Regions from separate parts of the Ensifer sp. M14 genome, predicted to be linked through region 2. Evidence: riboswitches for the same ligand, from Rfam matches in the RefSeq annotation. Region 2 holds a riboswitch; each other region holds the start of a gene.

Region 1 (7,707 bases), on a different contig from region 2:
TCGGTGGCGATCTCTGGGATTTCCTCACCGATCGGCAGCAACGGCTAAGCCGGGCCGGGCGGCTGTTCCAGGCATTGCGGGATGGCGTGATCGAGCGGCCACGCATCGAAACCTTCGCGCTATCGGACGGAGCGGCGGCGCATGCACGGCTCGAGGACCGGAGGTTCTCGGGAAAGATCGTGCTTTTGCCAGAATGAGAAAATGCCGCGCGTAGCGCGGGTCTGGCCATGCGGGCAAAGCTTTAGAATGCCCGTTTGACGGGAGGCGCGTTCAGTTCTCCCTCATTCCTGCCTTGTGCCGGAATTCAGCGAGCTGACGCCCGTCAGGTCAAAAGGCTCTTCAGCCCAATGACTTGGCCTGGTACCGCAGTTCCTACGGAACTGCTATTGATTCCTGTGACAGGCACAGGAATGAGGGAGATGTTGGCGAACGTCGACGCGGATTCTGTACTCGGCTCAAGCGACGGGCACGTTGTAGGGCGTGATGACCTCAACGGCGGAAAGCCGGCAGCCGCCCAGCTTCTGATCGATGCCGCTTCGACGGGCAAGAATGGCGCGGAAGGTCATGCGGGCGTCGCTGCGCAGGTCATGGTGCAGGACGAAATGGATCCGCCGTTCGCGTAGCAGCACCAGGTTGTCGTGATCTAGGTCATGGGCGATGAACAGCGCGCAGTCGCGGCCATCGCGCTCGAAGGCATCAAGGACCGCCCGATTGCCGCCGCCGATGGAATAGGCGGCGTTGATATCGGCGTGCGCCGCAAGCGCTTTTGCTGCAAGGGCGCCCGTCTCGGTGTCCTTGCCATGGCCTTCGCTGATCTCGATGATGCGGATCGCCGGGTAATGTTCACGCAGCACACGGCGAAAGCCGATCTCGCGTTCCTCCTCGCCACGGAAACGGCTGCTTGAAATCGTCACCAGCACGGTCGCGGAAGTGCCGGAGAAACGTTCGCCGACGAGATAGGCCGCAGTCTCGCCGGCCGCGCGGTTGTCGGCGCCTGCGTAGGCGGTGCGTGCCGAGTTCGGCAGGTCGGTGACGAGTGTGATCACGGCAATTCCGGCCTGCTCGAGGCGCGCGACCGCGTCGACGATTTCGGGAACGTCAGGCGCCTTCAACACGACGCCGTCGGTACCGCGCAAGCGAATGCGGTCCAGCAATTGCGCGATGTCGTGCGGGCGCATGGTCTCGGCGAAGTGGAAACGGCAACGGAATGTCGTCGGCATGAAGGTCGGCGCTTCGGTCTCGAAAGCCTGCCTGACCGCTTCGGTGAAGCGCTGCGGCGCCTCCATCACCACGTCGATCGTCCGTTTCTGGCCCTGAAGCTCCAATCCGGATTGTTGCTTTTCCAGCTCACGAATGGCGGCTTTCACCCGCATTTCGGTCTGCTGGCGTACGCCCGAACGCCCGTTCAGGACGCGATCGACCGTCGCGGTGCTGAGCCCGGCCTGAAAGGCGATGTCCTTGACCAGAAACGGGTGAGCCAACGCGCGATCCTTCCTGATGGTTTTTTGATGGATTCCTGCTCTATATCACGTTCTGACGGCGCCTATAGTCGGGACATGGAAGGTTTCTGAGGAGGAACGACATGAAGACCGACAACACTGTGCGCCAGCGCCTCGACCGCGTCTGGCTGAGCGAAGATGCCTGTGACATCGACGTGTTCAGGGCCGAAGTGGAGCGCCAGACGAACCTTGCGGACTATCCGCATGCGCTTGCCTGTGAGAAGAACGTGCTGATCTATGACAGCGCCAGCCTGGTTTCCGCCTGCTCGACCCCTGATGGGCGCCGCGCCGCCCTGGCCGAAATCTGCGAGGCGCTTGCGACCGGGCCTGGTGTGGCCGTGTTCAAGCACGCCTATGCCGATACATCGGTCATCGATGCCGCCAGCGGCATTTTCAACGCCATCATCGAAGACCAGCACCGCAGCAACAGCGGTGGCGGCGACCATTTCGCCAAGCCCGGCGCCAACGACCGCATCTGGAATTCGCTTGAAAAGCACTGCCTGAAAAACCCGGAGAATTTCGCGGCCTATTATGCGAACGCCATCATCGCGCTCGTCAGCGAAGCCTGGCTTGGTCCGAATTACCAGATGACCGCGCAGGTCAATCGGGTCAATCCGGGCGGCGCGTCGCAGGCTGCCCACCGCGACTACCATCTTGGCTTTCAGACATCTGATGTCATCGAGCAGTATCCGGCCCACGTGCACCGACTGTCACCGGTGCTGACGTTGCAGGGTGCAGTTGCCCATTGCGACATGCCGCTCGAAAGCGGCCCGACACTCTTCCTTCCCTATAGCCAGACCTATGTACCCGGCTATCTCGCGCTGAAGCGCCCGGAATTCCGCGCCTATTTCGATGAGCGTCATGTGCAGTTGCCGCTCGAAAAAGGCGATGTCGTTTTCTTCAATCCGGCGCTGTTTCATGCCGCCGGCAGCAACCGCTCGGTCGATATCAAGCGCGTCGCCAATCTGTTGCAGGTGTCTTCGGCCTTCGGGCGGGCGATGGAGACGGTCGATCGCGTAAAGATGAGCGCAGCACTGTATCCGGCACTGACTGCCCTTACGGCATCCGGCACGCTGTCGGCTGGGGAAGCCGCCAATGCGATTGCCTCCTGTGCCGAGGGGTATTCTTTCCCGACCAATCTCGATCGCGATCCCCCGATCGGTGGCCTCGCGCCGAAGACCCAGGCACAGCTGATGCATGAGGCGCTTGCGGGCGGATGGAGCGCCGCGGATTTCAGCAAAGCGCTTGACGCGCAGACACAGCGCAAGCTGAGCTGAACGGCAGATATCGATATGTCAGGTCCCCGGCGCCTGCGGCGGGGACCATTGCCTGTCTTCACGCCAACTTCATTCCCGGGAGGAATTTCATGACCGAACAATACGCCCGTCTCGACGGCAAGATCGCCGTCGTCACCGGCGGCACGCAGGGGCTCGGCGCGACGATTGCCGGCCTGTTTGCCGAGCGCGGAGCTGAAGGCATCGTCATCTGCGGACGCAACGTTGCCAAGGGCGAGGCGAAGGCCGCTGAGATCCGCAAGGCGAGCGGCGCGCAGGTGCTTTATGTCGAGGCGGATCTCGAAAAGGTCGGGGATGCGCGCAAGGTCGTCAGCGCCTGCGATGCCACCTTCGGTCGCGTCGATGCACTGGTCAATGCGGCCGCAATCACCGACCGCGGCACCATTCTCGACACCAGCCCCGAACTCTTCGACAGGATGTTCGCCATCAATGTGCGTGCACCGTTTTTCCTGATGCAGGAGGCGGTCAAGGTGATGCGAAGGGAGGGCACACAGGGCACGATCGTCAATATCGGTTCGATGTCGGCGATGGCGGGCCAGCCGTTCATTGCGGCCTACTGCTCGTCCAAGGGTGCGCTGGAGACGCTGACCAAGAATACCGCCTATGCCCTTTTGCGCAACCGCATTCGCGTCAACGGCCTCAATATCGGCTGGATGGCCTCCGAGGGCGAAGACCGCATCCAGCGCGAGTTTCATGGTGCTGCAGCCGACTGGCTGGAAAAGGCGGCCGCCAGCCAGCCCTTCGGCCGGCTTGTCGACCCTAAGGAAGTCGCGCGTGCCTGCGCTTATCTCTCCTCAAACGAATCCGGCCTGATGACGGGGTCGGTCATCTGCTTCGACCAGTCGGTCTGGGGCGGCTATGACGGCTCGCCGCATCCGGTGGCGGCGCTCTGAAATCTGAGCCTGTCGTGTGGTGCTGTGGAGTGGCGAGCAAGTGACATCGCGCTTGCTTGTCATTCCCCATGGGCTGTGTCCTTATGCGACCGTCAGGTGCCCGCGACGCGGGAGAATCGGGAATCCGGTGTCATTCCGGAACGTGCCCAACGCTGTGACGGGGACGGTTTCGTCTGTGGATCTTGAATTCTCTCAAGATCTTGCCACTGGATCTTCATTCGATCTGGGAAGGTGAGGCGGCCGGTTGATCCGAAGTCAGAAGACCGGCCTGGCAAGATAGACCGAACCCCGCGCGGACGGCGGAAGGTTGTGCATTGTTGGGGATCGAACGATGCTGACTGACGCGAAGGGCGGCCTTGCGGCTGCAGAAGCCTTTTCATTTGACGAGCGCGAAGCCGTCTATCGTGCCATCGAGACCCGTCGCGACGTGCGGGATCAGTTCCTGCCCGACCCCTTGCCGGACGATCTGGTGATGCGCCTGCTCAATGCCGCGCACCGGGCGCCATCGGTGGGGTTCATGCAGCCATGGAATTTTGTTCTGGTCCGGCAACCGGAAACGCGCGAGAGGGTTTGGCAGGCTTTTGCCCGGGCCAATGACGAAGCCGTCTTGATGTTCGATGGTGATCAGCGGTCGAAATACCGTTCGCTGAAACTGGAGGGTATCCGCAAGGCACCCTTGAGCATCTGCGTCACCTGTGATCGCACGCGTGGCGGCTCAGTCGTTCTCGGGCGCACCCACAATCCCGACATGGATGTCTATTCCACCGTTTGCGCCGTCCAGAACCTCTGGCTTGCCGCGCGCGCCGAAGGCGTTGGCGTCGGCTGGGTCAGTATCTTTCATGAACACGAGATCAAGGCGATCCTCGGCATACCCGACCATGTCGTGATCGTTGCCTGGCTTTGCCTGGGCTATGTCGACCGCCTCTATCAGGAGCCGGAGCTGGCGGTGAAGGGCTGGCGCCAGCGGCTGCCTTTGGAGGACCTTGTCTTCGAGGAGGGCTGGGGAACAGGCCGGAAGGCAGACGCCGTGATCAGTTGTTCTGAACCGGCTGGTACCCTGGGCCCTTTGGATGACGAAGATCGATCGACGTCTCCTCCTGGGGAAGGAACGTCGGGCCGATGACGCGCACCTTGCTCTTGGCGGGATCGTAAGGGCGCTCTTCAGCGGCCGCGGCCGCCTTTGCGGCCGGGGCTGCCGCCTCCTTCTTGCCTTCGATGACGATGATCGACGACTGGTTGTCGCCGGCATTGGGTGTGGTCGCGGCCGTCTTCGGGATCTGGCAACCGCAAATACCGGGCGTGCCGACGCCACGTGTCCTGTAGGCAAAAGCGTTCGGCAGTTCGGTGTAGGGGCGTCCTGTCGAGGCGGAGACCATCTGGTCGCTCTCCTCGGTCGCAAGCTCGTGGAAGAAGAGTTCCGTTTCGGCGCCCGGGCAGCGGGCACGACAGGCCTGTTCATCGCGGGCAAAGTCCGCAGGACTGGCCTCGGACGAGATCGGGAAGAAGGCACCATCGCAGGTGCGCACGCACATGGTGCGAAGCGTGCCGGAATAGACGCCGCTTTCCGCCGGGTAGGGGCTCATACCATCATCGCGCAGCAACGGACCGTAGGATTCCTCCGGCGGCAGATCTCGCAGGATGTTGCGATGCGTCTCGGGTTCGTCCGGGTCGGCGCTGGCGAACTCCTCGCGGTCGCCGTAGCAGCCGTTGATTTCGAGAGCGGCCAGGATGCGCCGACGCGTGTCGTCGCCGTTGCCGGAGATCAGCTGCTGGCGCTCCGACTTGAGGATATCGAGATTGTCTTCCATCTCGGCGATCAGGCTGTTGATATCGGCGCAGATATCCGGGTCGCCGCCGTTGAACACGACGACGCTGCCGGTGCCGCAGCCGGCACGGCGGCGATCGTTGCGCGCCCGCCGCAGTTCGATGTTCTGCCTCGAAATTGCGCTCGCGTAATCGCGCGTATCGGCAGTGGTGGCGAACGACGCGGGCAGTTCGGCAAGCTTTGTGTTCAGGCGGTCGCACACGCTGGAGGCCAGCGCCGGATCGGCAAGAACCAGAAGCAGCGGCAAAGTCGCCGCCGCAAGGGTTTTCATGTTCCGGAACAAGGGCGAACGTCCATTCCTGCAACCGGGCGGGCGCCACCCTTGTTGTCCGGGATCGGTCGCCGTCGGCATTTCCTGTTTCAGCCCTATCATAAGGCTTGTCACTGCGTGTGCAACGACAAGCCTCGCATTGCGTTAACAGCTGCGTCCTCTCGGTCGAATGGACGGTGCCGATCCGATGTCAGGCGGCGCGCGCCGTTTCCAGCGACATCGGTCGTTCGAGAACCGTGCCTTCGATCGCGGCGACTGCCTTCATGGCGCTCAGCAGCGACGGTGTCACTTCCCAGGCGACGGCCACGGCATAGACCGAGCCGATCCGGTGCGGTTCGCCGATGCGCTCGCCGGGGCAACCCATGCGTCGGAACATCCGCTCGAGGAAGACGTCTGTGACCGTAACGATGTGGCTGATGCCGGAGGCAAGCCCGAGTTCGCCGACGCCGCACATCAGTTCGGCAGCAGCGACCGTGACCTGGTTTGAGGCGCGGTCCTGCGAAATCTCAGGGTCGATGCAGAAGCGGCTCGACTCCCAGATCGACGCGCTGCGGATCTCCGGGTTGTCGCCAAGCAGGATCGGGAAGGTATCGTCCAGCATGTTGGGGCCAAGCGTCGGCAGCAGCCTCAACGATCCGCGCAGCTTTCCGGTGTCGGGCGAATAGGACAGGATGTAGAGCGGGTTCGACTTGTCGTAGTTGTCGATCTCCCATTCCCCATCGGTCTGAACGTCCCATTTCAGGAAGTCGTGAAAGACGCGCTTGCGCAACTTGAACATCTCGTCGATGGCCTGTGGGTGCTGTCCGCGTGTCCTGCCGTTGAGGATCCTGATCATCGTTCTCTCCATCCTTGTCTTTGGGGGATGGCGTGATGCTGTCAGTCCGGCGGCGGAGAAGAAACTGGCACTAGTGACAGTACCGGTAACGGATTTTTTACTCTAAATTTCGATGGGTTTCCGGAAGAGCGCAGGGGGGAGCGGCTCTTGCCCGGATCAAACCGTCGGGATCAGCGCGTGGCGGACGGCCTGCGCCACCGCTTGCGTGTTGGAAACGACGTTGAGCTTGCGGCGGGCATTGGTCATGAAGAAACGCACGGTGCGCTCGGAAATGCCGAGAATGGTGGCGATCTCCCAATAGCTCTTGCCGGCTGCCGACCAAGTGAGAACCTCGGTTTCACGGCCGGTCAGGCGCATATCGCGCGCCGCCGCCCCACTCGTCATGGCCGCGTTCTCGAGCATGCCGGCATGAAACAGGTTGGCGGCAAGCTGGAAGTCGCGCAGATGATTGCGCCGATAGATCGACCATTCGGCCGAGGACATGTTGACGTTGATGGCAAGCAACGCCATCCGTCCAGCCGGCGAGGGCAGCGGCAGGGCGACGCCTTCGCTGGAAAGTCCGATCTCTTCGGCGGTCTTGAACAACGGCTCGCACTCGGGAAAGCGATCCCGCGCGGTTGTCCATTCCACCGGCCTAACGCCGCCGAGCGCCAGCTTGAGGATAGGATCGATGCGATAGAGCTCCCGCGTCAGGTAGAGCTCCGCCGCATAGGCACCGAACGTGTGGTGCAGGCGGCAGATCTTGAGCTCGTCGGCATAGGGCTCGGCTTCAAGATAAAGGAGATGAGCGATGCGAAATGTACGTCGCATCAACGTAAAGAAATGGGCCGGCTCGACACAGCCTCCGCATTCCAGGATTTCCAGCATGTCGAGGACAGCCTGTTGTTCAGTCATGCCACAACACCGATTCTTGCCCTGAACCCCACAATGGTTGGGGGTTCACCTTTTGTCCAGAACCGTCATCCGTATTTGCTGTGGATTGTCGATCCTACAAACAATGGTTGTTGCCTGGATCGCCTGAGAAACACAGGGCCGCCGGGTATGGCGGCCCTGCAAAACGCCATCAGCCCGGATGGCTGGCTTCAACGA
Region 2 (7,707 bases):
GACAGGCTGGCCCTGCCGCTCTTCCCGACAACGACCATCGGCTCCTTCCCGCAGACATCAGAAGTGCGTCAGGCACGGTCGCTGCATGCCAAGGGCGAGCTCAGCTATGTCGACTACCTCGCCTATCTGCGCCAGGAGACGGAGAAGGCCGTGCGCTGGCAGGAGGAGATCGGCATCGAGGTGCTGGTGCACGGCGAGTTCGAGCGCAACGACATGGTGCAGTATTTCGGCGAACAGCTTTCCGGCTACGCCTTCACCCAGAGCGGCTGGGTCCAGAGCTACGGCTCGCGCTACGTGCGCCCGCCGATCATTTTCGGCGATGTCTCGCGGCCGAACCCGATGACGGTTGACTGGGCAACCTATGCGCAGTCGCTGACGTCAAGGCCGATGAAGGGCATGCTGACCGGCCCGGTGACGATGCTGCAATGGTCGTTCGTGCGCGACGACCTGCCCCGGTCGATCGTGTGCCGGCAGATCGCGCTGGCGCTGCGCGATGAAGTCACCGATCTGGAAACGGCCGGCATCGCCGTGATCCAGATCGACGAACCGGCGCTGCGCGAGGGGCTGCCACTGAGACAGGCCGATCGAAAGGCCTATCTCGACTGGGCGGTCGAGTGCTTCCGCATCAGCGCCTCCGGTGTCGGCGACGAAACCCAGATCCACACCCACATGTGCTACTCGGAGTTCAACGACATCATGGCGGCGATCGCTGCGATGGATGCCGATGTCATCTCCATCGAGACCTCGCGCTCGAAGATGGAACTGCTCAGCGCCTTTACCGATCAGGCCTATCCGAACGAGATCGGCCCCGGCGTTTACGACATCCACTCGCCGCGCGTGCCGACGGTCGATGAGATGGTCCATCTGATCGAGAGGGCGACGGACGGGCTGACACCGGCGCAGATTTGGGTCAATCCGGATTGCGGCCTGAAAACGAGGCGCTGGGAGGAAGTGCGCCCGGCCCTCGTCAACATGGTGCAGGCGGCACAGGCGCTGCGGCAATCCTTTGCTGCCGGCCGGCGAGAGGCCGTGAACGTATGACGGACGATAGCAATGTCGAAATGGCGCCGGGGGAAACCCCGGCGCCTGCCACCCTGATCGACATCGTTTTTCCCGGCGATGCCAATCACCATGGCACGCTCTTTGGCGGAGCCGGTCTGGCGCTGATGGACCGGATCGCCTTCATCGTCGCCACGCGTCACGGCCGCGTTCCCTTCGTCACCGCGTCCTGCGATCGCGTCGACTTCCGCGCCCCTGCTCGTATCGGCCACGTCATCAGCTTCAGCGGTCGCCGGGTCCGGGTCGGGCGGCGCTCGATGGTGGTCGAAGTCGACATGGTCGCCGAGGATCTGATTGCCGGTACCCGCGATCTTTGCACCCGCGGCCAGTTCACCATGGTGGCAATGCCCGAAGGCAAGGACGCCGAATGGTCGTTGCCCTCTCTCGACAGCGCCACGATCGGTCCGACAAAGGACGACGCCGTGCGCATGGTCGATATCGTCTTTCCCGACCAAGCCAACAGCTTCGGGGCCATGTTCGGCGGCGACGCGCTGGCGCAGATGACCAAGGCGGCCTTTGTCGCGGCCACGCGGGCAAGCCGCAAGACGACGGTTCTCGCCTCCTGCCAGCGCATCGATTTCAAGCACCGCATCACCGTTGGCTCGATCATCGAGCTTGTCGCCCGGATCGTGAAAACAGGGCGAAGCTCGACGACGGTCGAGGTCGAATTGTGGTCCGAAGACCTGATGGGCGGGAAACGGACGCTGACTGCCCGTGGCGCGTTCATCATGGTGGCTGTCGACCGGGACAATCGTCCGGTTCCCGCTTTCGCAGCCTGACGATTTCAACCGAGGGAGCCGTCGCGACGGCCCCTCATCCACAGGCATTGCCGGAAGCGCGCGTTTACTCCCCGTTATCCACACCCGGAAAAATATTGTCGGCTCCCAGCGACCGCGGCAGCACCAGACCTATTGACGAGATTTCACACCCATATACTATATCTAGTGTTCGAGGTTCTTCCGATTCGCAAGGATTGGGAGCGAAGATGGGAATACGGTGCGCTTTAGCGATTTTGCTTGGCTAAGCCGTGGCTGCCCCCGCAACTGTAAACGGCGAGCGACTGTCCAGCATTCGGCCACTGAAGCATGATGCTTCGGGAAGGTCCGGACAGAAGCACCGACCCGTGAGCCAGGAGACCTGCCTCGATCAATAAACGTCCACGGGCGGGGTGTCCGGAGGGGTCAGAGTGTAATTGAGGCGGGATGAACCCTGCCTGATTGTCTCGACGTATCCCCGGAAGCGCCGTCTTCAACTTCGGGGTGAAGTCATGTCCGCGTCATCGAATTCCTATCACTCGCCAATGAAGAGGCGCGGGAACCCGCGCACCTGACGAAGACGTGCGCTCGGTCGTTTCGATCAGAGCAAGCCGTCATCCTGCCAGCCCTGCCCTTTCGCCGGAGCGCGTTCGCGCGCCCGCATGCCTTTTCATGCCCAGATCCAGCCGACCCAACGAGGAAGAAATGAACGTCACCGTCTACAGCAAGCCCGCCTGCGTCCAATGCACCGCCACCTACCGCGCACTCGACCGCAAGGGCGTCAACTATGAGGTGATCGACATCTCGATCGACGAGGACGCGCTCCAGACGGTCAAGGGCCTCGGCTACTTGCAGCTTCCCGTCGTCGTTGCCGGTCCTGAACATTGGGCGGGCTTCCGCCCCGACAAGATCAGCGCGCTGTCCTAAAGCCAAGGTGCCGGGCGATGGGCCTGATCGTCTATTTTTCCACCCGCTCGGAAAACACCCATCGCTTCGTCGGTAAGCTCGGCCTGCGCGCCATCCGCATCCCCGTCAGCGCAGCCGACGGGCCGCTTGAGATCAAGGAACCCTATGTGCTCGTCGTGCCGACCTATTGCGGCGACGACGGCCGGGGCGCCGTGCCCAAACAGGTGATCCGTTTCTTGAACGATGCGGACAACCGCTCCCACATCCGCGGCGTGATTGCCGCGGGCAACAGCAATTTCGGCGCGACCTACGGGATCGCCGGCGACGTGATCTCCGCCAAGTGCCAGGTGCCCTATCTCTACCGGTTCGAGCTCCTGGGAACCGACGAGGACGTCGCCAATGTCAAAAACGGGATGGAACGATTTTGGACGTCTCAACACTCGAACGCCCCTTGAAGGCGACGGAAGCGGCGCTCGATTACCACGCGCTGAACGCGATGCTGAACCTCTATGACGAGGACGGCCGGATACAGCTCGACAAGGACCGGCTGGCCGCCAAGCAGTACTTCCTGCAGCACGTCAACCAGAACACCGTGTTCTTCCATAACCTGCGCGAGAAGCTCGATTACCTCGTGGTCGAAGGCTACTACGAGCAGGAGGTTCTCGACCAGTATTCGTTCAATTTTGTGCGCGACCTGTTCGATCACGCCTATGACAAGAAGTTCCGTTTCCCGACCTTCCTTGGCGCTTTCAAATATTACACCAGCTACACGCTGAAGACCTTCGACGGGAAGCGCTACCTGGAGCGCTACGAGGACCGGGTGTGCATGGTGGCGCTGACGCTTTCGCGCGGCGACGAGGCGCTGGCGCGCGACATGGTCGACGAGATCATCTCCGGCCGCTTCCAGCCGGCAACGCCGACCTTCCTCAACGCCGGCAAGAAGCAGCGCGGCGAACTCGTCTCCTGCTTTCTGCTGAGGGTCGAGGACAATATGGAGAGCATCGCGCGCGGCATCAACTCGGCGCTGCAGCTGTCGAAACGTGGCGGCGGCGTAGCCCTGTCGCTCACCAACATCCGCGAAGCCGGCGCGCCTATCAAGCAGATCGAAAACCAGTCATCGGGCATCATTCCCGTGATGAAGCTCCTGGAGGATTCGTTCTCCTACGCCAACCAGCTCGGCGCGCGCCAGGGCGCAGGCGCGGTCTACCTCAACGCCCACCACCCCGACATCATGCGTTTCCTCGATACCAAGCGCGAGAACGCCGACGAGAAGATCCGCATCAAGACTCTGTCGCTCGGCGTCGTCGTTCCAGACATCACCTTCGAGCTCGCCAAGAACAACGAGGACATGTACCTTTTCTCGCCCTATGACGTGGAGCGCGTCTACGGCGTTGCCTTCACCGATATCTCGGTCACGGAAAAATACCGGGAAATGGTCGCCGACAGCCGGATCCGCAAAAAGAAGATCAAGGCGCGCGAGTTCTTCCAGGTGCTGGCCGAAATCCAGTTCGAGTCGGGTTATCCCTACATCATGTTCGAAGACACGGTGAACCGCGCCAACCCGATCGCCGGCCGCATCACCATGAGCAACCTTTGCTCGGAAATCCTGCAGGTCAGCGAAGCCAGCGAATATAACGACGACCTGTCCTACAAGCACATGGGCAAGGACATTTCCTGCAACCTCGGCTCGCTGAATATCGCCGCGGCGATGGACAGCACCGATTTCGGCAAGACGATCGAAACATCGATCCGGGCGCTGACGGCGGTGTCGGACATGAGCCACATCTCTTCGGTTCCCTCCGTCGAAAAAGGCAACGACGACAGCCACGCGATCGGCCTTGGCCAGATGAACCTGCACGGCTATCTCGCCCGCGAACGGGTCTATTACGGCTCGGACGAAGGCATCGATTTCACCAACATCTACTTCTACACCGTGACCTACCACGCCATCCGCGCCTCGAACCGGATCGCCGTCGAACGCGGAACGAGCTTCAAGGGCTTCGAGAACTCGAAATACGCCTCCGGCGACTATTTTGACAAATACACCGAGCAGGAATGGAAGCCGGCGACGGAGCGCGTGCGCGAACTGTTCGAAACCGCAGGGATCGATATCCCGACGCAGGAAGACTGGCTGGAACTCAAGAAGGCCGTGATGACCTCGGGCCTTTATAACCAGAACCTGCAGGCCGTGCCGCCGACCGGGTCGATCTCCTACATCAACCACTCGACTTCCTCGATCCACCCGATCGTCTCGAAGATCGAGATCCGCAAGGAAGGCAAGATCGGCCGCGTCTATTACCCGGCCGCCTTCATGACCAACGACAATCTCGACTACTATCAGGACGCCTACGAGATCGGGCCGGAGAAGATCATCGACACCTACGCGGCAGCGACGCAGCATGTCGACCAGGGCCTGTCATTGACGCTGTTCTTCAAGGATACGGCCACGACCCGCGACATCAACCGCGCGCAGATCCATGCCTGGAAGAAGGGCATCAAGACGATTTACTACATCCGCCTTCGTCAGATGGCGCTGTCCGGCACGGAAGTGCAGGGCTGCGTCTCCTGCGCACTGTGATACCCCGGGGAACACGATGAACATCCAAGTGAAGACCAAGACACCCAAGGGTTCGCAGGCCGTGCGCGCCATCAACTGGAACCGTATCGAGGACGACAAGGACCTCGAGGTCTGGAACCGGCTCACCGGCAATTTCTGGCTGCCGGAAAAGGTGCCGCTCTCCAACGACATTCCCTCCTGGTCAGCACTTCGGCCGGAGGAGCAGCAGCTGACGATCCGGGTGTTCACCGGCCTGACCCTGCTCGATACGATCCAGACGAGCATCGGTGCGCCGACACTGATGGCGGATTCGATCACGCCGCATGAGGAAGCTGTCTATTCCAACATCTCCTTCATGGAAGCGGTGCATGCCCGCTCCTATTCCTCGATCTTTTCGACGCTCTGCTCGACGCCTGATGTCGACGATGCCTATCGCTGGTCTGAGGAGAACGAACACCTCCAGAAGAAGTCGGCGCTCATTCTCGAGCACTATCGCAGCTCGGACCCGCTGAAACGCAAGATCGCCAGCGTCTTCCTCGAGAGCTTCCTGTTCTACTCCGGCTTCTATCTGCCAATGTACTGGTCGAGCCGCGCCAAGCTCACCAATACCGCCGACATGATCCGCCTCATCATCCGCGACGAAGCGGTGCACGGCTACTACATCGGCTACAAGTTCCAGAAGGGGCTGGAGCGGTTGAGCGAGGAGCGCCGGCAGGAGATCAAGGATTTCGCCTTCGACCTGCTGCTCGAACTCTACGACAATGAGGCGAAATATACGGAATCGCTTTACGACAGCGTCGGGCTCACCGAGGACGTGAAAAAGTTCCTGCACTACAACGCCAACAAGGCGCTGATGAACCTCGGCTATGAAGCGCTGTTCCCGGCGGATGCCTGCAAGGTCAATCCGGCGATCCTGTCGGCCTTGTCGCCGAACGCCGACGAGAACCACGACTTCTTCTCCGGCTCCGGCTCGTCCTATGTCATCGGCAAGGCGGTCGCGACCGAGGACGAGGATTGGGATTTCTGAGCCCGAACGCGCCTTACATCATCGCTGCATTTTCCCGTGGACCGAAGTGGTCGGAGGCTGAAAGCCTGCAGCGGGTTGAACGTGCTGCCGGCTCACTGCCGGCCGCACCATTGACTGCCGGCCCGCCTTCGAGTAAAGGGCGCGCCAATCCGTATTGCCGCGGCTGCTGAACCCAAGGCAACGGAGAATCTAGCAATGTCCAACCAATATAACCCTATCGTCCGGAACGATATCGTTTCCGGGCATGCGATCAGGTCCGTCGTCGCGATCGACGAACCTGAGCACCAACGCGCGCGCGCACTCGGCGATCTCACTTCCGCCCTTCCATCCCCGGAAGCGCTGGCGATCCATGGTGCCGTCGCCGGACGCATCATCACGACCCCGGACTTCCACCCGGGAAAACCGGTTCCGGTCGGACTTGTCGCCGACATCGAGAATGCCGTCATTCCGCACCTGATCGGCAACGATATCGGCTGCGGCATGCGCATGATTGTGCTCGACGGCATCCGGGAGGACGAACTTGTGCCTGATCTGGAGGGGCAGCTGCGGCATGTGTTCTTCCAGGGAGGGCGCGACATCGCGCTGACCGGCAGGGATCGCCATGCCGCCCTCAGGGACGGCGTGCCGGGCCTGCTCGAGAGCCTGGCCGGCAAGCGGCAGGGCCTGCTTGCGCGGCTCGACCTGGCATCCGCCTGGGCGGATGTCGCGTCCACATCCGACGATGGTTGCTTCCGCTCTGATGCCATCGATCCTGATTTCACCGACTATGCGGCACCCGATGACCGGCACCGGCATGATGCTATTCTCGGCACCATCGGCGGCGGCAATCACTTCGTCGAGTTCGGCGTGGTCGAGCGCATCGTCGACGGCGGTTTTGCCCGCATCGCCGGACTGAAACCGCAGAGCGTGGTGATCGTCGTGCATTCCGGGTCGCTCGACTTCGGCCAGCGGATCGGGACGGCGGTGCGTGAGCGGGCACGTCAAAACGGTGCGGTGGCGGTTGACGACCGGATCGTCTCCGAGGCCCGTCACGCCAGCCATTACCGGCGATACATGAACGGCCATGCCAATGCCGCGAATGCCGCCTTCGTCAATCGCTTCCTGATCGGCCTGGCGGCGGTGGAAGCGCTCGCGCGAACGATCGGCCGGCCGGTCGCACACCGGCTGGTCTACGACGCGCCGCACAACACCGTGTGGCAGACCGGCAATACCGTTCGCCATCGCAAGGGTGCTTGCCCTGCGCGCGGCCCCGGCAGGATCAGGGGTTCGCCCTACGAATGGTCGGGCGAACCGGTGATCCTGCCGGGTTCGATGGGCGATGGCACCTGGTTGTTGCGTGGATTGGGCGCCACGGAAGGCTTGGAATCGTCGGCCCATGGCGCCGGTCGACGGCTCTCGCGCCA
Region 3 (7,707 bases), on a different contig from region 2:
CGAGCTTTTGTTCGGCATGGCCGGTGCTGCGGTAGGGGGCTATCTCCTTACGGTCTTGCCCGCGTGGACGAAGAGAGGTCCCGTCCCACCCGCGGTCACAACAATTGCTTCTTCCCTTTGGTGTATTGCCCGGCTCACGGCCGCATTTTCTACGCATTTGTCGCATCTCGCGTCTGTCATCGGGGCATCTGCATATTTCGTGTTCTTGGCGGCTGTCCTAGCGGTTGCGTTGCTAAAGGCCGGGGCTCGGCATCGCCTGTGGGCACCACTCGGAGCGGCCGTGCTTGGAATTAGTGCGGTGCTCTCCACCTTTGATGGCTTGAACTCGATGGGTGCGCCGTGGGGGATATATAGCCTGTTGATTATCGTGATTGGTGGACGCGCCGTGCCTGCCTTCACGCGGCATTGGCTGGTCCGGACGGGGACACAGACCCGCTTTCGCGATCGGCCGGCATTTTCGTACCTGGCGATCCTGGGTATTCTGGCCGCCATTTGTCTTCGAGGCGCCAGCCAAAACATATCCGGCTACCTGTTGATGCTTTCAGGCGCTGTGTTGTTGTTGCAAATGGCGAGTTGGCAAAGCGTCAAGGCCGTGCGGTATCCGGCACTGTTTATCCTGCATATCGCCTTCGCCTGGATGCCGGCGGCACTCATCCTGAACGGTCTTGCCGTTATTGTTCCCGCTCAGTTTCCATCGATCGCCGCCCTGCATGCAATGACGATGGGAGCGATGGGAACGATGATCGCCGCCTTCATGATGCGGTCGGCCTCGGTACGCGACGGCGAGAGGCTGATCCTCAGCAGGCCCACGGCCTGCGCGTTCTCGCTTCTATCTGTCTCCGCCTTGCTGCGTGTTTTCGGCGACGGGATGCGTGACGCGTATTTCGAACCCGTTGTTGCCGCGGCCATCTGCTGGATGGCCGCGTGGGCTCTCTTCATGATGGTCTTTGTTCAGGCGATGCGCCGTCCTGTGCCCAGACCGGTCTTTAGCGCACCAGCCGCGGTTTGCGGCAAAGCGGGAAGTGACGTTCGACCTTATTTGCAGAACACGGCAGGCCGGTGCGCGGTGAGTTCAGCCAATTAACTAGGCCTGAGGAGCACAACATGCCGGCAACACTGTGCTGTCAACGAGCATATCCCTTGCAAATCTCTCCACAGAAGCAAATGCGTTTAAACGCACGCTAAAGAACCTTAAAAAACGGGGCGGCCCCGTTGGGAGTGTAGCGTTGCGGACGTTCTCCGCAACGCTTTTTGAAGCCCGGAGCTACGGATGGTTCACGGCCACAGATGCTCGCGAACATCACGCTCGTCGCGCTCGAGCTGGCTGATAAGGTCCTGTCGAGTATCCTGGCGGCCCCATTCCTCGAAATGCACGAGGGATCCAATCGGAAGACGCTCGCGCCAGCTGGCCTTTTCCAACTCGGGACGCTCGTGATAGCCTTTGACCTGTCCGACGCAGAGATAGGCAATCGGCACAATACGCTTCGGAATTTTCAGAATGCGCTGGACCGTCCCGTTGTCGAAAATGCTCACCCATCCAACGCCCAGTCCTTCGGCGCGGGCGGCGAGCCACAGGTTCTGGACGGCGCACGCGGTGCTGTAGAGATCCATCGCCCGAATGTGCGTGCGTCCGATCACAGCAGGGCCTGCCCGGTCGCGGTCGCAGTCGATACAGATGTTGACAGGTGCCTCCATTATCCCTTCGAGTTTTAGGGCTCGATACGTGCTTCGGAGTGGATCGGGGAACACGAGTTCCGCTTCTGCACGTGCTTTCAGGAACGCTTCATGGACTTGCCCGCGCGTATCTATGTCCCGAGTTATGGTGAACACTCCCGGAAGGGCCGGGCTTCCCGTCCACCGATGGCCACGGCCTTCGGCAGGAGGAATGCGTTTGTCACTAGGCGGCAAGTGCCGCAGGTTCGCTCTCTGATTTGGGCCTGAGGAACAGGTAGCGCCCGATCATTTCCGCCGCATGCAGGTCGGCATCCCATAAGCGGCCGTCGAATTCCGCCTTGAACACCAATCCACGACGTTGCGCCTTGTCGACCGTTCCGGTTCTCCAGTCCGTGCTACTGGTGTAGAAACTCGGCACTTTTACCGAGGCAATGCCTCTCCATTTCAGCGTGTTCTCGGATCGAAGGATATACTGCCCCTTCGCGCCGTTGTTGATCATCTTGTTGAACGTCCGCCCCTTGTAGGCGGGATCGTCCGTGGGCACCGCAACGATGTCGAGGTCTTCGGTGACCACCACCGCGCCGTATTTCTCGGCAAGGTCTGCCTTTCGCTGCGCCACATGGCCGAACCAGGATTTCTTCAGTCCTGCCACTGCTCGGTAGACGGCAAGACGTGCCTGCTTGAGCCATCCGACTGCGGCCATCAGCCGGAAGAACCGGCCATGCATTGCCATGTAGCGAGGGTGGCTCGGCATGGCTGCGATCTCGGGGACGAGTGCTGCCGCCTCGGCGTCCGCTACGCGATTGAGCTCGGCACGGATGCGGTCGAGACGATTGTAGAGACGGTCGATCTCGGAGCGAAGTCCATCGATCTTCGTCGCCTGTGCGGCGATGCGCCCAAGGAAATCGCTGCCATCGAACTGCACGTAATCCAGGACTTCGACGTCATCCTCGGAAACGTGGGTCTCCAGGAACATTCTTGCCTGCTCTTTGGTCAGCTTCTTGCCATCACCGCCGTTATGACCGGCGACGCGGGCCAGCGCGCCTACACCGATCGGCGACCGGCTACGCAACACGACGATGCTGGAGGTATTGATAAACCCGAAGTCCTCGGCCACGACCGTCCGGCACCCTTGAGCGGAGGGGAGTGTCGGTGGTCGCGTCACGATCATCTTCACCTGCGCCTTCACCGGGCCGAGTTCGAGCACCAATGACGCGACATGCACGTCATCGCTTCCATGCTTCACATGCTTGGCTTTGATCGAACGCGATAGCCGCATTGGTAACGTGATGCCGCCTCCTCTCGGCGACACCGAGGTCAACGGCAAATCAATGGTCGTGGAAGCTTTAGTTTCCAGAGCGCTGCCGAGTGCTCCAAGCGTATCGGCGAGCGCCGCCTTTCCGCCGCGCAGACAGCGATAATCCAGGTGCAGCTGGATGATGGCGTCATCCTTCCAGACGGGTCGCTGGAAGCGGTTCCGCACCGTTCTTGCCATGGCGCGCAACACATCGGCATGATGCGCTGGCAGCCCACAGTCGCCGCTTTCAAGGTTGCGGAAGAGCTGGAGTGTCGAGAAGAAGTCGAGCTTTCCGACGAGGTCTGCCAATTCCTTGACATCTTGCGCCGTCAACGTCCGCGAGTACTCCTCCGGTAGATTGACCACGCCCTTCGTGCCGTCCTGCATCACGATGTCCCCGAACACGGCAATGTTTCTGAACGCGCCGAACAGGTTGCGCTGCCCGCGTTTCCATTGTTCGAGAACCGCCGATTTTGCGATCAACCTGGCTTTCTCACCCCAGACGCTGTTCAGTCCTTGGACGCATCGGATTGTACCCTTAGCATCACCGCGTCGATGTCTTTGCCAGACGGCATTGGCCTGAGAATATCAGATGGCCAGATGGCGGCGGCCATCTTGTCGAGAACAACGATAATTCTGGACCTTAGATCTGCAAGTTCGCCTGACATGGCAAGTCTGCCGAGATCGGCCATCCTCTTCATGAGCTCTTTGTCTTTGCCCTTGCCATACGCCATGTTGCTTTACGCCGACATGGTTCGCAGGCGGCCCGGATCCATGCGGAAAGCCGGGGCAGACAGGTGGCTCGTGCCTTGAAGTATCGGAATTGTTCGCAAGAGGAAGCATGCCGGAGGAATGCTTCAATGGGACTTCGAAAACAAAGGCCTCGTCAATAGCCGGCAGAACGGCGCTTGCTGGCGAACCGCTATAGCAACCATCCGCACGTTCGGGATTACCGCGGTCCATTGATTGACTAGCTGGCGGATTGCTCCGCTTCAAGCAGACCTGGCCGCTTTCCTCCAAGCCGTGAACGACCGGGTTTCCTCGCGGGCTTTGATGAAACTCCAAGGTTGCATGAATCCGACAGATGGTGCGTGATGCGCAGCGAGGAGGATACGGCTTAACTGCTCGTCCGAAACCGGATCCGGAAGGAACTCGCCTCTGGTATCCCTTCTTGTGAAGATGGCTCGATATAAACCCGCACGCTCGGCCGAATGCAGAGGCTGTGCGGTCAAAAGATCTGTATGGTCAATTGTTTCCCCTTAATGGATGCGGACCCGTCTCGCTGTCCTTTCGGACGGGTCATCTTTCACAGGCCGGTCTTCTGACTTAGGTTCACCCTGAAAGGACACCTTCCCAGCGATCGCCAGTGGCATCCGTCCTTCCAGTCCCCACCACAGCGCTGGGCGCGTTGCAGATTTGCACTGCATTCCCGATTCTCCCGTGCAGATCCAAACCAGCCCGGGCACCTATGAAGTGATCTCTGTTACCACGCGGGCACTGCCGTACCAATGACCGCCTGGGATGTATTAGAAGCCGCGGCGTCATTATCTGACTTAGTGTTTGCTCTGGCACAAACTGGCGGCGATGGGACCGTGATTTCGCCACCGTGACGACGGTTCTTTGGCACGACGAACGCCACGGTAAACTCGATCCGACTCACGAGACCACGGCGAGCTTGTTTCAATGCACTCGACACCCGCCTCGCTTCGCCCGTTACTGGAAAACCTCCCGGTCGTCCGCTTTGGCAGCTAACAGCGTCTCCATCAAGAGGCTCTCAGCGTGAATATGCCGGCGGAGCGCTTCCTGAAAGCCGTGCAGCAGGCGGGCGATGTTGTCAGGCCGGAGATCGCATTGGCCATCAGCCAACCCTCGCAAGACGAGGGAGATTTCCTCTGCCGTCAACAAATCGCATCGATGGTCGGCCTTCAGCCTTCCGATCGCCTGCGCGGCAAACACGGAGCCCGCGTTACGGTTGAAATCGGGAAAGAGGACCTTTTCCTCAATATTATGAGCCTCTCGAAGAACGGCTGGGATCGCCTCCGCTAGATTGGGATCCACGGGCTCGCTGGCGCTCGTTTCGATGTCTGCTGCAACTTCTTCAAGCCGAAGACAAATTGCGAGCAGATCGCGGTGGAGGGTCTCCAGACGGCTGATCTCTGCCGCATTAAGTGGACTCGCCGGTGTGTTCATCTCAAGCTCCTTGGTGGCGATCCCCGAACCCGCGACGCGTTGATTCGAAGTGCGGGTGCCATCCATCCGCTACGAACCATTATGCGCGACCTAGTCGCTCGGATAACCGATCCCTTCTGTTATCGTTCGGCAATATAGGCTTCAGTCACGTAGGTCCTTGCGGTTTCGCAAAGACTGTCCCGCTTTCTCGGCTATCCACAAGGGAGGTCTGTAACGGAAAAGACCTGACCGCATGGAGATCGGCACGAAATCGCCGTGTGGAGCGATGCGCGGCGAACTCGTTCGCTACGCATTGATTTGACTTATAGGCCATTTCCCGAAAAACCCGAACGCCATCGAAAACTCCGATACGTATTGGTTCTTGGAGCGTGAATATGAAGATTGCTATTGTCACCATATCAGACCGCGCAAGCCATGGAGATTACGAGGACCTGAGCGGCCCAGCCATTGAGAGGTGGCTTGCAGAGGTGGTTACGTCACCCTGTTCCATCTTGAGGCGCGTGATCGCCGACGGATTTGCGTCCGTACGAGACACGCTGATTGCGCTCAGTGACAATAATGGAGCCGATCTCATCCTTACCACGGGTGGTACCGGTCCCGCTCCGCGAGACCAGACGCCTGAGGCGATGCGCGAGGTTCTGTCAAAGGAACTGCCCGGATTTGGCGAGCAGCTTCGGAGTGCCAGCCTCCAGCAGACGCCGACAGCAATCCTGTCGCGCCAGACGGCCGGCACCCGGGGCAAAACGCTGATTATTAACCTACCTGGCAGGCCGAGCTCTATTCGTTTCAGCCTAGACACGATCTTCGCGGCGGTGCCTTACTGCCTCGATCTGATCGGCGCGGGCCGGGTCGAAACGGATCCTGCCAGGATCAAGGCCTTTCGACCCGATGTGTGAGCAGCCTCTCGTTTAGTCTATATTTCCGCTCACGCGCGGAGTTTCTTTAGGATGAGCGGAGTGTGAATGACTGATCGTGAAGACTATAGGCCAGCCAAAGCCGCTTCGACCCGCTCCTTGGCTTTTTTCGGCATTTTCGCCGATTTTATTTTGTCAAGATTGCTGGGGCCGGGGCCAACAACGATGAGGGAAACCATACCCATGCTGAAATGCGGGGTGCATTTGATAAGGTAGGCACCTGGCGCCCTGACCGTCATCTTGACTGCTTCGTTGATCTTGCCCTTGAACGGTTCCGCGCCCTCCGGGATCAGATCCTTGACCGTTTCGGCATTGTGGCCCTTGTCTACAACAACGAACGAAACTGTATCCCCGGGCTCCGCTTTGACAAGCATCGGCTCGAAAACCATTGCGCCGCCCGTCCCCTTATTGAGCATTTTTACTTCGTGGTCCGCAGCCCACGCCGAAACACCGAATGCTGCAGCCATCGTGGCCGGCAATACCAACTTAACAACGCGTAACATGTCAGATCTCCTCAACTTGAACCCGGCGGCCTCGTTCCGCCGTGACCGCTAAACTTCGGCAATCAGAGATAGTTCCATCCTGATGTGGTATCTGACTGCGACAGTACGGGCTAACATAGTGTAGCTATGGGGTTGAGGAGAAAAGGGGCGAAATCCTTCAGCTTGCGCCTCGACCCCGCAAACTGTGCAGTAAGTGGACCAGCTCGCTCGCGAATATCTGCATACGCTTGCGGACATCGTCTTCCGTCGAACGCTCAGCCAGATCCAAATAGCAGTCGAGAAGTAGCTCGCACAAGGGAAGAGGGCTATCCAACGCTGCCTGAGAAAGGCTCGACAACAGTGGCGTCGATAAAGGTCGATCGGTTGACAGCTCTTGGGCGCGAGCGCGAGACTGGGCAACAAGTTGCGGGATCCCCGTGTCGTCGGAATCGAGCGCCGTTTTTTCCAGGAAGCCTGCTAGACGGTTTTCCAGAGCGTCAAGGGTGTTCCGAACTCCGTAATTCTCTTCCCTCCGCATTTCGTGGAACGCTTTCCGCCGCTCCCGGCGCAACGTCGAAACGTGGCCCAACTCTTCGCGAGCCATCCGTTCCGCGGCAGATTGAATTTCCGCCGATCGTGTATGCGCGGCGACGTACGTCCAGAATACGAACGCGCGTTCTTCATTCCGAACGGCCATCGAGAATGCACGGTATGAGTTGAGCAATTCGGGCGAAACGACGCCTGCGCCCTCATCGTCGAAAAGATCCTCTGCCGGGTGCGCTTGGACAACTGGTCGATCGCCAATCCATTGGTTCACCTTGGAAAGATGCGATTCCTCTTCCGCGACGAGGCGGTCAAAAACCAGCGCCAGTTCGGGTTGGTTCTCTGATCGCATTCGCGCGGCAAGAGCGATGTATCCGTCAATTGCATCCTGTTCCATAGCCCGAGCCACAGCCAGAAGGTCATCCAGGGTTTCGAGGTCCCAGGCTTCCTCATTTTGTTGGTTCATCACTTGTTCCGCCTCTTAAGGTTGCCCATTTCAGGGTCGACAAAGTCTAAGGCTGCACTAGGTCTTCCGCTTATTGTTTGATCAAGATCAAACCGCGAGGTTCTGAGACTGTCTAAATAGGGCAGTGATGCAGACGACCAC
Region 4 (7,707 bases), on a different contig from region 2:
CGGCATTTGAGACCCGCCCGCTGCCATTGCAGCACACGCGTCAAGCGCTAAGATGCGGCGCAGGCGCCGACACACGCAGACATTGGGCCACGCGACAACCGGCGTGCGAGGCGGTTTGAAATGAGTGACGACGAGCGACGAGCGCATTGGGACGCTGCATATGCCTCAAAGGGTGATGAGGGCGTCAGCTGGTTCGAGGGTACGCCGGCCGTTTCGCTCGATCTCATCCGCAAACATGCGGCAGTTGCCATGTCTTCGCTGATCGATATCGGTGGCGGCGCGTCGCGGTTGGTCGATGCATTGCTTGATGAGGGCATGACGGCGATCACCGTGCTCGATCTCTCACCGGCTGCACTCGAAGCCGCCCGGGCGCGGCTTTGCGCGCGTGCGGATCAGGTGCACTGGATCGCCGCCGACGTGACCGAGTGGAAGCCGGAACGCGCCTACGACATATGGCATGATCGGGCCGCCTTTCATTTCCTGACCGATCCGGACGACCGCGCCGCCTATATCGAGAGGCTGGAGGCCGCGGTCACGCCAGGCGGTCATGCCATCATCGCCACCTTTGCCCCCGACGGGCCAGCGCGCTGCAGCGGCCTGCCCGTGGTGCGCTACGATCCGGCGGCGCTTGCTGACGTGATCGGTCCGTCCTTCCGGCTGGTCGAGGCGATCACGCACCAGCACAAGACGCCTTGGAATTCAGCGCAGGCTTTTCAGTTCAGCGTGCTGGAGCGGGTGCGGTAGCCGAGGCATGGCGAAGCAGCAAGCCTAGGGGATCTGTGAGAACGTGAAGGCTCTGTCGCCGTGATACCATATGAACTCGTTCTCCTTGGCGCGAAGCCCCCCGGGGTTTCGCAGCACGATCCCGCATAGGTTCGTTGTCTTCAGCCACAGGAAGCAAACCTCGTCGCTGTCGAATTTGACCTCGACGTCGGCCATGCGACCGGCTCCGATGGATGCCCAGTCTCCCGTCAGAGTGGCCATGCCCCCGGTTGAAATCACAGCCTCGTGTTCCTCGCCAGAATCCAGCATGCGTCCATGCAGCCGATGCCCCAGGAGGAGCGAACGGGCTTCGTCGGCTTGCAGCCTGTTTGCGGCGATGAAGTCGGTGTTCATCAAGGTCTCGGGTAGGCCCGCCAGCCGCAGCCCCCGGTAGAAACGCTCGCTGTCCTCCTGCCTTGCCAGGTCCAGGGGTGGGCTGGTCGCGATGCTGGCCGCAGTGCCGCCGCGTGCGAGGCGAAGCGCGTTGAAACGGGTGATGGCCGCCTGCGCCTCCACGCGGCGACCGAGGTGCCCGGAAGCGGCGGCAAGAAGAAGGAACGAGCCGTCATCCTGCGGATTGAGTTCGATGCTGCGCTTTGTTGCTGCCGCTGCCGCCTCGAAATCCTCCAGGCTGAAGTGCGTCAGTCCAAGGACGTAAATGAAGAAGGACGGGGAGTGCGGATCGAGGCGCATGGCCGTGCGGATATAGGGCAGGGCCTCCGCCGGGCGGCCGACGGAGGTAAGGACGAAGGCCGTCAGCGCGTAGCTCCAGCTATCGCCGGGTTCGAGCGCGATCGCTTCCTTGAGTTGGGTTAGCGCGTCGGCATGCTGCCAGTCCGCTTCGGAAAGGAGAGCGGCCGCCTGGTAGGCCAGCGCTGTTTTGTGTTTCTGCGCGGTGCGCAGATATTGCGTCGCCCTGGCTCTCGCTTCGGTCCGCGAGATGCCCAGCTGATAATGCCAGCGCCACATGCAGATGCGCGCGTAGACCATGGCGGCGGCGGCATAAGCGCGCCCATAGGCAGGATCGAGCGCAATCGCCTGCTCGAAGAAAGGCACTGCCTTTGCAAAATCCTCGGGGGTCGTGCGTCGGTGATGCTCCCAGCCGCGCAGGAACGCATCGAAAGCTGCCGGCACCATCGTTTCCTTGCGCCCCAAGGCCATCTGCTCGTCAGGGTTCAGCCGAAGCGCAAGCGCATCGGCAATGCCGCGCATCACGTTGTCCTGCAGCGCAAAGACATCGGAAAGCGAGCCGTCGAACGTTCCGGCCCAAACGTGGCCGCCATCGAGAGAATCGATCAGCTGGGCATTGATCCGCAGCTGCTCTCCGGCCCGCTGCACACTGCCTTCGAGGACGTATCTGACCCCGAGTTCCTTGGACACCTGCCCGGGTGTCACTGGCTTGTTCTTGTAGGTGAAGGTCGAGTTGCGCGCGATAACGAACAAGCCGGATACCTGGGCCAGTTCGGTGACGAGGCCGTCGGTCATGCCATCGGCGAAATACTCCTGCCTGGGATCGTCGCTCACATTGGCAAACGGAAGCACTGCTATCGACGGTTTGTCCGGCACGGTCAGGTTCGATGGCTGGACCTGGGCCGTTTCCGCAGGCGGTTCCCACGGCTGCCACCAGACGACACCACTGGCTGCGCCGAGCACGACAGCAGATGCAACAAGTGCCGCCCAGCGCCTCGTGCTGTGCGCTGCGACCTTTGCGCCGCCGGCGCGAGTTTCGTTCAGCTCCAGACTGTAAGCCCGCACCGGCCTTTCGATATGCTTCAGGCGTTGTTCGCCGAGAAAGACGAAACGGACATCGAGGTGCTTTTCGACCTGGTCGTAGGCGGTGCCGGAGATGACGATCCCACCCGGTTCGGCGATGCTCTGCAGGCGCTCGGCAATGATGACGCCATCGCCCTGAATGTCGTCGCCGTCAACGATGACATCGCCAAGATTGATGCCGATGCGGAATTCCAGTCGACCCTCATCGGATCCTCGGCTTTCGGATTTCGCGCGCTGGACCTCCACCGCACAACGGACCGCCTCGACGACACTCACGAACTCGACCAGCAACCCATCGCCCATGGTCTTGATCAACCGCCCACGGTGCGCAGCGATCCTTTGTTCGAACAGGTTGTGCAGATCGGCCTGAAAGCGGGCACACGTACCCTCCTCGTCGGCCTGGGTGAGCAGTCCATAGCCGGAAACGTCGGCAATCATCACGGCGGCGAGCCTGCGTTCCATTTGCCTTCCGGATAACCGAACCCTCTTTTTGGGCTAGTTTATCGCATTATCTGCAATCGCTAAAATGAAGTTCGCCGCCGTGGTGCATCGCTTGTGCTCTGTGACGAGAACTGGCGGCCTGCGGTACTCCGCGCCCGGCAAATCGTCGCGCGGCGCAATTCGGCCGGGGAGGTGTCGCACGCGTCGATTGACTTTGCACTGCCCGCTTCCTAATCATCGGACGTTGGATGGTTTCCCCGGATCGTGGCGATGCGGGGGAATAATTGGGAATGTGACGGGTGGACCCAAATCGGGCATCCTTATCGCAGCCGACCCCGCGACTGTAGAACGGTCAGGGTTCGCCATCGGGCTGAAGGACGGCCGGCTTTGGATCGCATGGTGCGATCGCAGGCGGTTTGGAACTCAGCCGGAAAAGCCACTGGCGTGGCTTCGTGATCAGCCGGGTTGGACGCCTCTTCTTCTACGAATCGTCCGCCTTTCACGAAACCGCCCACAGCGCCGCGCGTCGGAGACGCGCAAAGGTTCGCTGTGGCACCGGAAAGCGCCGGGAAGGTGAGGCGGGCCGTTCGGGCCCTGGCATCGCGTTTCGCGTTATCGCGCGAGGCAATGCCGTGGGTCCGTGACGCCGTGAGCCAGGAGACCTGCCGTCCGACAGGGGCATTCCGCCCGACGGGAAGCCCGCTTCCCACGCCATCACGGAGGTTGTCTTGGCTCATCGATCGTTTTCCGAACGCGCCTCTGGCGCGGTGAAATCCTGTTGCCGCTCGAACTTGCGACCAGGCGCGTGAGGCGGCAACGCACATGACCATTCCCCATGCCGGCCCTGTTCTGGTCCTCGGCGGCGCCCGTTCCGGCAAGTCCAGCTTTTCCGAAAGGCTCGTCGAAGCCTCGGGGCTCGGCATGCACTATGTCGCCACCGGGCGCGCCTGGGACGACGAGATGCGCGAGCGCATCGACCATCACCGGCAGAGGCGTGGCGAAGGCTGGACGACGCATGAAGAGCCGCTCGATCTCGTTTCGCTGCTGACACGCATCGACGACGAACAGCGCGTGGTCCTCGTCGACTGCCTGACCCTGTGGGTCACCAACCTGATGATGGAAGGACGCGACATGGCGGCGGAGTTTTCTGCCCTTGCCGCGTTTCTGCCTGAGGCCCAGGCGCGCCTCATCCTTGTTTCCAACGAAGTCGGCCTCGGCATCGTGCCCGAGAACCGCATGGCTCGCGATTTCCGCGATCATGCCGGCCGGCTTCACCAGATCGTTGCGGAGAAATCCGCGGAAGTTTACTTTGTCGCGGCCGGATTGCCGCTGAAAATGAAGGGTTGATCCATGACCACTGCCAGAGCCAACCAGGGCAAGATCCCGGCGACCGTCATCACCGGCTTCCTCGGTGCCGGCAAGACGACGATGATCCGCAACCTGTTGCAGAACGCCGACGGCAAGCGCATTGCGCTTATTATCAACGAGTTCGGCGATCTCGGCGTCGACGGCGACGTCCTGAAGGGCTGCGGTGCGGAAGCCTGCTCGGAAGACGACATCATCGAGCTCACCAACGGCTGCATCTGCTGCACGGTTGCCGATGATTTCATCCCGACGATGACCAAGCTGCTCGAGCGCGAAAACCGTCCCGATCACATCATCATAGAAACCTCGGGTCTCGCCTTGCCGCAGCCGCTGATCGCCGCCTTCAACTGGCCGGATATCCGCAGCGAAGTGACCGTCGACGGCGTCGTCACCGTGGTTGACAGCGCCGCCGTTGCCGCCGGTCGTTTTGCCGACGACCACGACAAGGTCGATGCACTGCGGGTCGAGGACGACAATCTCGACCACGAAAGCCCGATCGAGGAACTGTTCGAGGACCAGTTGACCGCTGCCGACCTGATCGTTCTCAACAAGACCGACCTGATCGACGCGTCGGGCCTGAAGGCCGTGCGCGAAGAGGTCGCTTCGCGCACCAGCCGCAAGCCGACGATGATCGAAGCCAAGAACGGCGAAGTGGCTGCCGCCATCCTGCTCGGTCTCGGCGTCGGCACGGAAAGCGATATCGCCAACCGCAAGTCGCACCACGAGATGGAGCATGAGGCCGGCGAGGAGCACTCTCACGACGAGTTCGATAGCTTCGTCGTCGAGCTCGGCGCGATTGCCGATCCGGCCGCCTTCGTCGATCGCCTCAAGGGCGTGATCGCAGAGCATGACGTGCTGCGCCTCAAGGGCTTTGCCGACGTGCCCGGCAAGCCGATGCGTCTGTTGATCCAGGCTGTCGGCGCCCGCATCGACCAGTACTACGACCGTGCCTGGGCGGCCGGCGAAAAGCGCGGCACGCGCCTCGTCGTCATCGGCCTGCACGACATGGACGAAGCTGCGGTGCGCGCTGCCATCACCGCGCTCGTCTAACTCCTTGAAGCAACGCACTTCCGGGAAAGCGTTTTCCTGGAAGTGCTTGAACGGACAGAACAATGCATCTGCTTCTCGCCCAGAAAGGAACGATCGCCGACGGCAACGAAGCGATCGATCTGGGGCAAACGCCGGCCGACGTGCTTTTCCTGTCTGCCGCCGACACCGAGCTTTCCTCGATCGCTGCGGCCCATGGCCGCCGCAACGAGGGATCAAGCCTGCGTATCGCCAGCCTGATGAACCTGATGCATCCAATGTCGGTCGACACTTACGTCGAGCGCACCGCACGGCATGCCAAGCTCATCGTGGTCCGGCCGCTCGGTGGCGCCAGCTATTTCCGCTATGTGCTGGAAGCCTTGCATGCCGCCGCCGTCACCCATCGCTTCCAGATCGCGGTGCTGCCCGGCGACGACAAGCCGGATCCGGGCCTCGAGCCATTTTCGACGGTCGCAGCCGACGACCGGCAGCGCCTTTGGGCCTATTTCACCGAGGGCGGCGCCGACAATGCCGGATTGTTCCTCGATTATGCCGAGGCGCTGATCTCGGGCGCGGAAAAGCCGCAGCCGGCAAAACCACTTCTGAAGGCCGGCATCTGGTGGCCAGGCGCGGGCGTCATCGGCGTCAGCGAATGGTCGACACGTGTCCAAGATCGGATGGACGCGGGGGAGGGATTCGAACCCCCGACAGTCGCGATCTGCTTCTATCGCGCCCTGGTCCAGAGCGGCGAGACCCGGCCGGTCGAAGCACTGATCGAGGCGCTTGCCACTGAGGGCATGCGCGTGCTGCCGTTGTTCGTCTCCAGTCTGAAGGATGCGGTTTCGGTCGGCACGCTGCAATCGATATTTGCCGAGGCTGCCCCCGACGTGGTGATGAACGCCACCGGCTTTGCCGTCTCGTCTCCCGGCGCCGACCGGCAGCCGACCGTGTTGGAATCGACGGGCGCGCCGGTGCTGCAGGTGATCTTTTCCGGATCGTCCCGAGCGCAATGGCAGGCCTCGCCGCAGGGGCTGATGGCGCGCGATCTCGCCATGAATGTCGCTCTGCCCGAAGTCGATGGCCGTATCCTGGCACGTGCTGTCTCCTTCAAGGCGGCGTCGATCTACGACCCCAAAGTGGAAGCCAATAACGTGGGGCATGAGCCGCTTGCCGACCGCGTACGGTTTGCCGCACGGCTCGCCGTCAACTGGGCGAAGCTGCGCCGCGCCAGGCCGGCCGAACGCCGCATCGCCATCATCATGGCCAACTACCCCAACCGCGACGGCAGGCTCGGCAACGGCGTCGGGCTCGATACGCCGGCGGGCACTGTGGAGGTGCTGCGCGCCATGGCGGGGGAAGGCTATCCTGTTGCCGGTGTGCCCGCAGATGGTGACGCACTGATCCGCTATCTCATGGCCGGGCCGACCAATGCGGCGAGCCGCGACCGTGACATCCGCGAACTCATTTCGCTAAGTGATTACAAGGCATTCTTCGATTCGTTTCCGAAACAGATTCAGGATGAAGTGACCGGCCGCTGGGGCGCACCGGAAACCGATCCGTTCTTCCTCGACGGCGCCTTCGCGCTGCCGCTTGCCCGCTTCGGCGAGGTCGTCGTCGGCATCCAGCCGGCACGTGGTTACAACATCGATCCGAAGGAAAGCTACCATTCGCCGGACCTCGTGCCGCCGCATGGCTATCTCGCCTTCTACGCCTTCCTGCGCAACCAGTTCGGGGCGCAGGCGATCGTCCATATGGGTAAGCACGGCAATCTCGAATGGCTGCCCGGCAAGGCCCTGGCGCTGTCGGAGACCTGTTATCCCGAGGCGATCTTCGGGCCGCTGCCGCATATCTATCCCTTCATCGTCAACGATCCCGGCGAGGGCACGCAGGCCAAGCGCCGCACCAGCGCCGTCATCATCGACCACCTGACGCCGCCCTTGACGCGGGCCGAATCCTACGGACCGCTCAAGGATCTCGAGGCTCTGGTCGATGAATATTACGACGCCGCCGGCGGGGATCCGCGGCGGCTCAGGCTCTTGAGCCGGCAGATCCTCGACCTCGTGCGCGACATCGGCCTCGACCTCGACGCCGGCATCGACAAGGGCGACAGCGACGACAAGGCGCTGGAGAAGCTCGACGCCTATCTCTGCGACCTCAAGGAGATGCAGATCCGCGACGGCCTGCACATTTTTGGCGTGGCGCCGGAGGGGCGGCTTCTGACCGACCTGACGGTGGCGCTGGCGCGGGTGCCGCGCGGGCTCGGCGAAGGTGCCGACCAGAGCCTTCAGCGCGCGATCACCGCCGACGCAGGGCTCGGCTTCGATCCGCTCGATTGCGTGA

What was found. Region 2 has a riboswitch for cobalamin ahead of nrdH (glutaredoxin-like protein NrdH). Riboswitches for the same ligand answer to the same signal wherever they lie in the genome.
Region 1: it holds a riboswitch for cobalamin, as region 2 does, so the genes downstream of both, bluB (5,6-dimethylbenzimidazole synthase) here and nrdH (glutaredoxin-like protein NrdH) in region 2, are expected to answer to the same signal.
Region 3: it holds a riboswitch for cobalamin, as region 2 does, so the genes downstream of both, BLJAPNOD_RS23520 (nitroreductase family protein) here and nrdH (glutaredoxin-like protein NrdH) in region 2, are expected to answer to the same signal.
Region 4: it holds a riboswitch for cobalamin, as region 2 does, so the genes downstream of both, cobU (bifunctional adenosylcobinamide kinase/adenosylcobinamide-phosphate guanylyltransferase) here and nrdH (glutaredoxin-like protein NrdH) in region 2, are expected to answer to the same signal.

What each region holds. Positions count from the first base shown of each region.
Region 1 covers NZ_QJNR01000004.1:2,754,921-2,762,627, forward strand. The annotation lists gene BLJAPNOD_RS13285 (quinone oxidoreductase) at 1-197, shown strand, start outside; gene BLJAPNOD_RS13290 (LacI family DNA-binding transcriptional regulator) at 456-1,481, opposite strand; gene BLJAPNOD_RS13295 (phytanoyl-CoA dioxygenase family protein) at 1,583-2,776, shown strand; gene BLJAPNOD_RS13300 (SDR family oxidoreductase) at 2,866-3,687, shown strand; cobalamin riboswitch at 3,765-3,974, shown strand; gene bluB (5,6-dimethylbenzimidazole synthase) at 4,019-4,810, shown strand; gene BLJAPNOD_RS13310 (DUF2865 domain-containing protein) at 4,719-5,783, opposite strand; gene BLJAPNOD_RS13315 (acyl-homoserine-lactone synthase) at 5,974-6,618, opposite strand; gene BLJAPNOD_RS13320 (LuxR family transcriptional regulator) at 6,775-7,512, opposite strand; gene BLJAPNOD_RS13325 (NADP-dependent malic enzyme) at 7,682-7,707, opposite strand, start outside.
Region 2 covers NZ_QJNR01000014.1:225,556-233,262, reverse strand. The annotation lists gene metE (5-methyltetrahydropteroyltriglutamate--homocysteine S-methyltransferase) at 1-1,041, shown strand, start outside; gene BLJAPNOD_RS29710 (acyl-CoA thioesterase) at 1,038-1,838, shown strand; cobalamin riboswitch at 1,994-2,219, shown strand; gene nrdH (glutaredoxin-like protein NrdH) at 2,520-2,741, shown strand; gene nrdI (class Ib ribonucleoside-diphosphate reductase assembly flavoprotein NrdI) at 2,759-3,175, shown strand; gene nrdE (class 1b ribonucleoside-diphosphate reductase subunit alpha) at 3,145-5,298, shown strand; gene nrdF (class 1b ribonucleoside-diphosphate reductase subunit beta) at 5,315-6,304, shown strand; gene BLJAPNOD_RS29685 (RtcB family protein) at 6,500-7,707, shown strand, end outside.
Region 3 covers NZ_QJNR01000007.1:387,904-395,610, forward strand. The annotation lists gene BLJAPNOD_RS23500 (NnrS family protein) at 1-1,084, shown strand, start outside; gene bluB (5,6-dimethylbenzimidazole synthase) at 1,276-1,830, opposite strand; gene BLJAPNOD_RS23510 (hypothetical protein) at 1,898-3,454, opposite strand; gene BLJAPNOD_RS23515 (hypothetical protein) at 3,481-3,705, opposite strand; partial or broken gene BLJAPNOD_RS23520 (nitroreductase family protein) at 4,006-4,221, opposite strand; cobalamin riboswitch at 4,265-4,456, opposite strand; gene BLJAPNOD_RS23525 (hemerythrin domain-containing protein) at 4,685-5,161, opposite strand; gene mog (molybdopterin adenylyltransferase) at 5,536-6,057, shown strand; gene BLJAPNOD_RS23535 (pseudoazurin) at 6,141-6,578, opposite strand; gene BLJAPNOD_RS23540 (ferritin family protein) at 6,736-7,566, opposite strand; gene BLJAPNOD_RS23545 (NosR/NirI family protein) at 7,694-7,707, shown strand, end outside.
Region 4 covers NZ_QJNR01000004.1:2,576,534-2,584,240, forward strand. The annotation lists gene BLJAPNOD_RS12410 (cobyric acid synthase) at 1-10, shown strand, start outside; gene BLJAPNOD_RS12415 (class I SAM-dependent methyltransferase) at 121-744, shown strand; gene BLJAPNOD_RS12420 (adenylate/guanylate cyclase domain-containing protein) at 769-2,997, opposite strand; cobalamin riboswitch at 3,209-3,661, shown strand; gene cobU (bifunctional adenosylcobinamide kinase/adenosylcobinamide-phosphate guanylyltransferase) at 3,799-4,323, shown strand; gene cobW (cobalamin biosynthesis protein CobW) at 4,327-5,391, shown strand; gene cobN (cobaltochelatase subunit CobN) at 5,454-7,707, shown strand, end outside.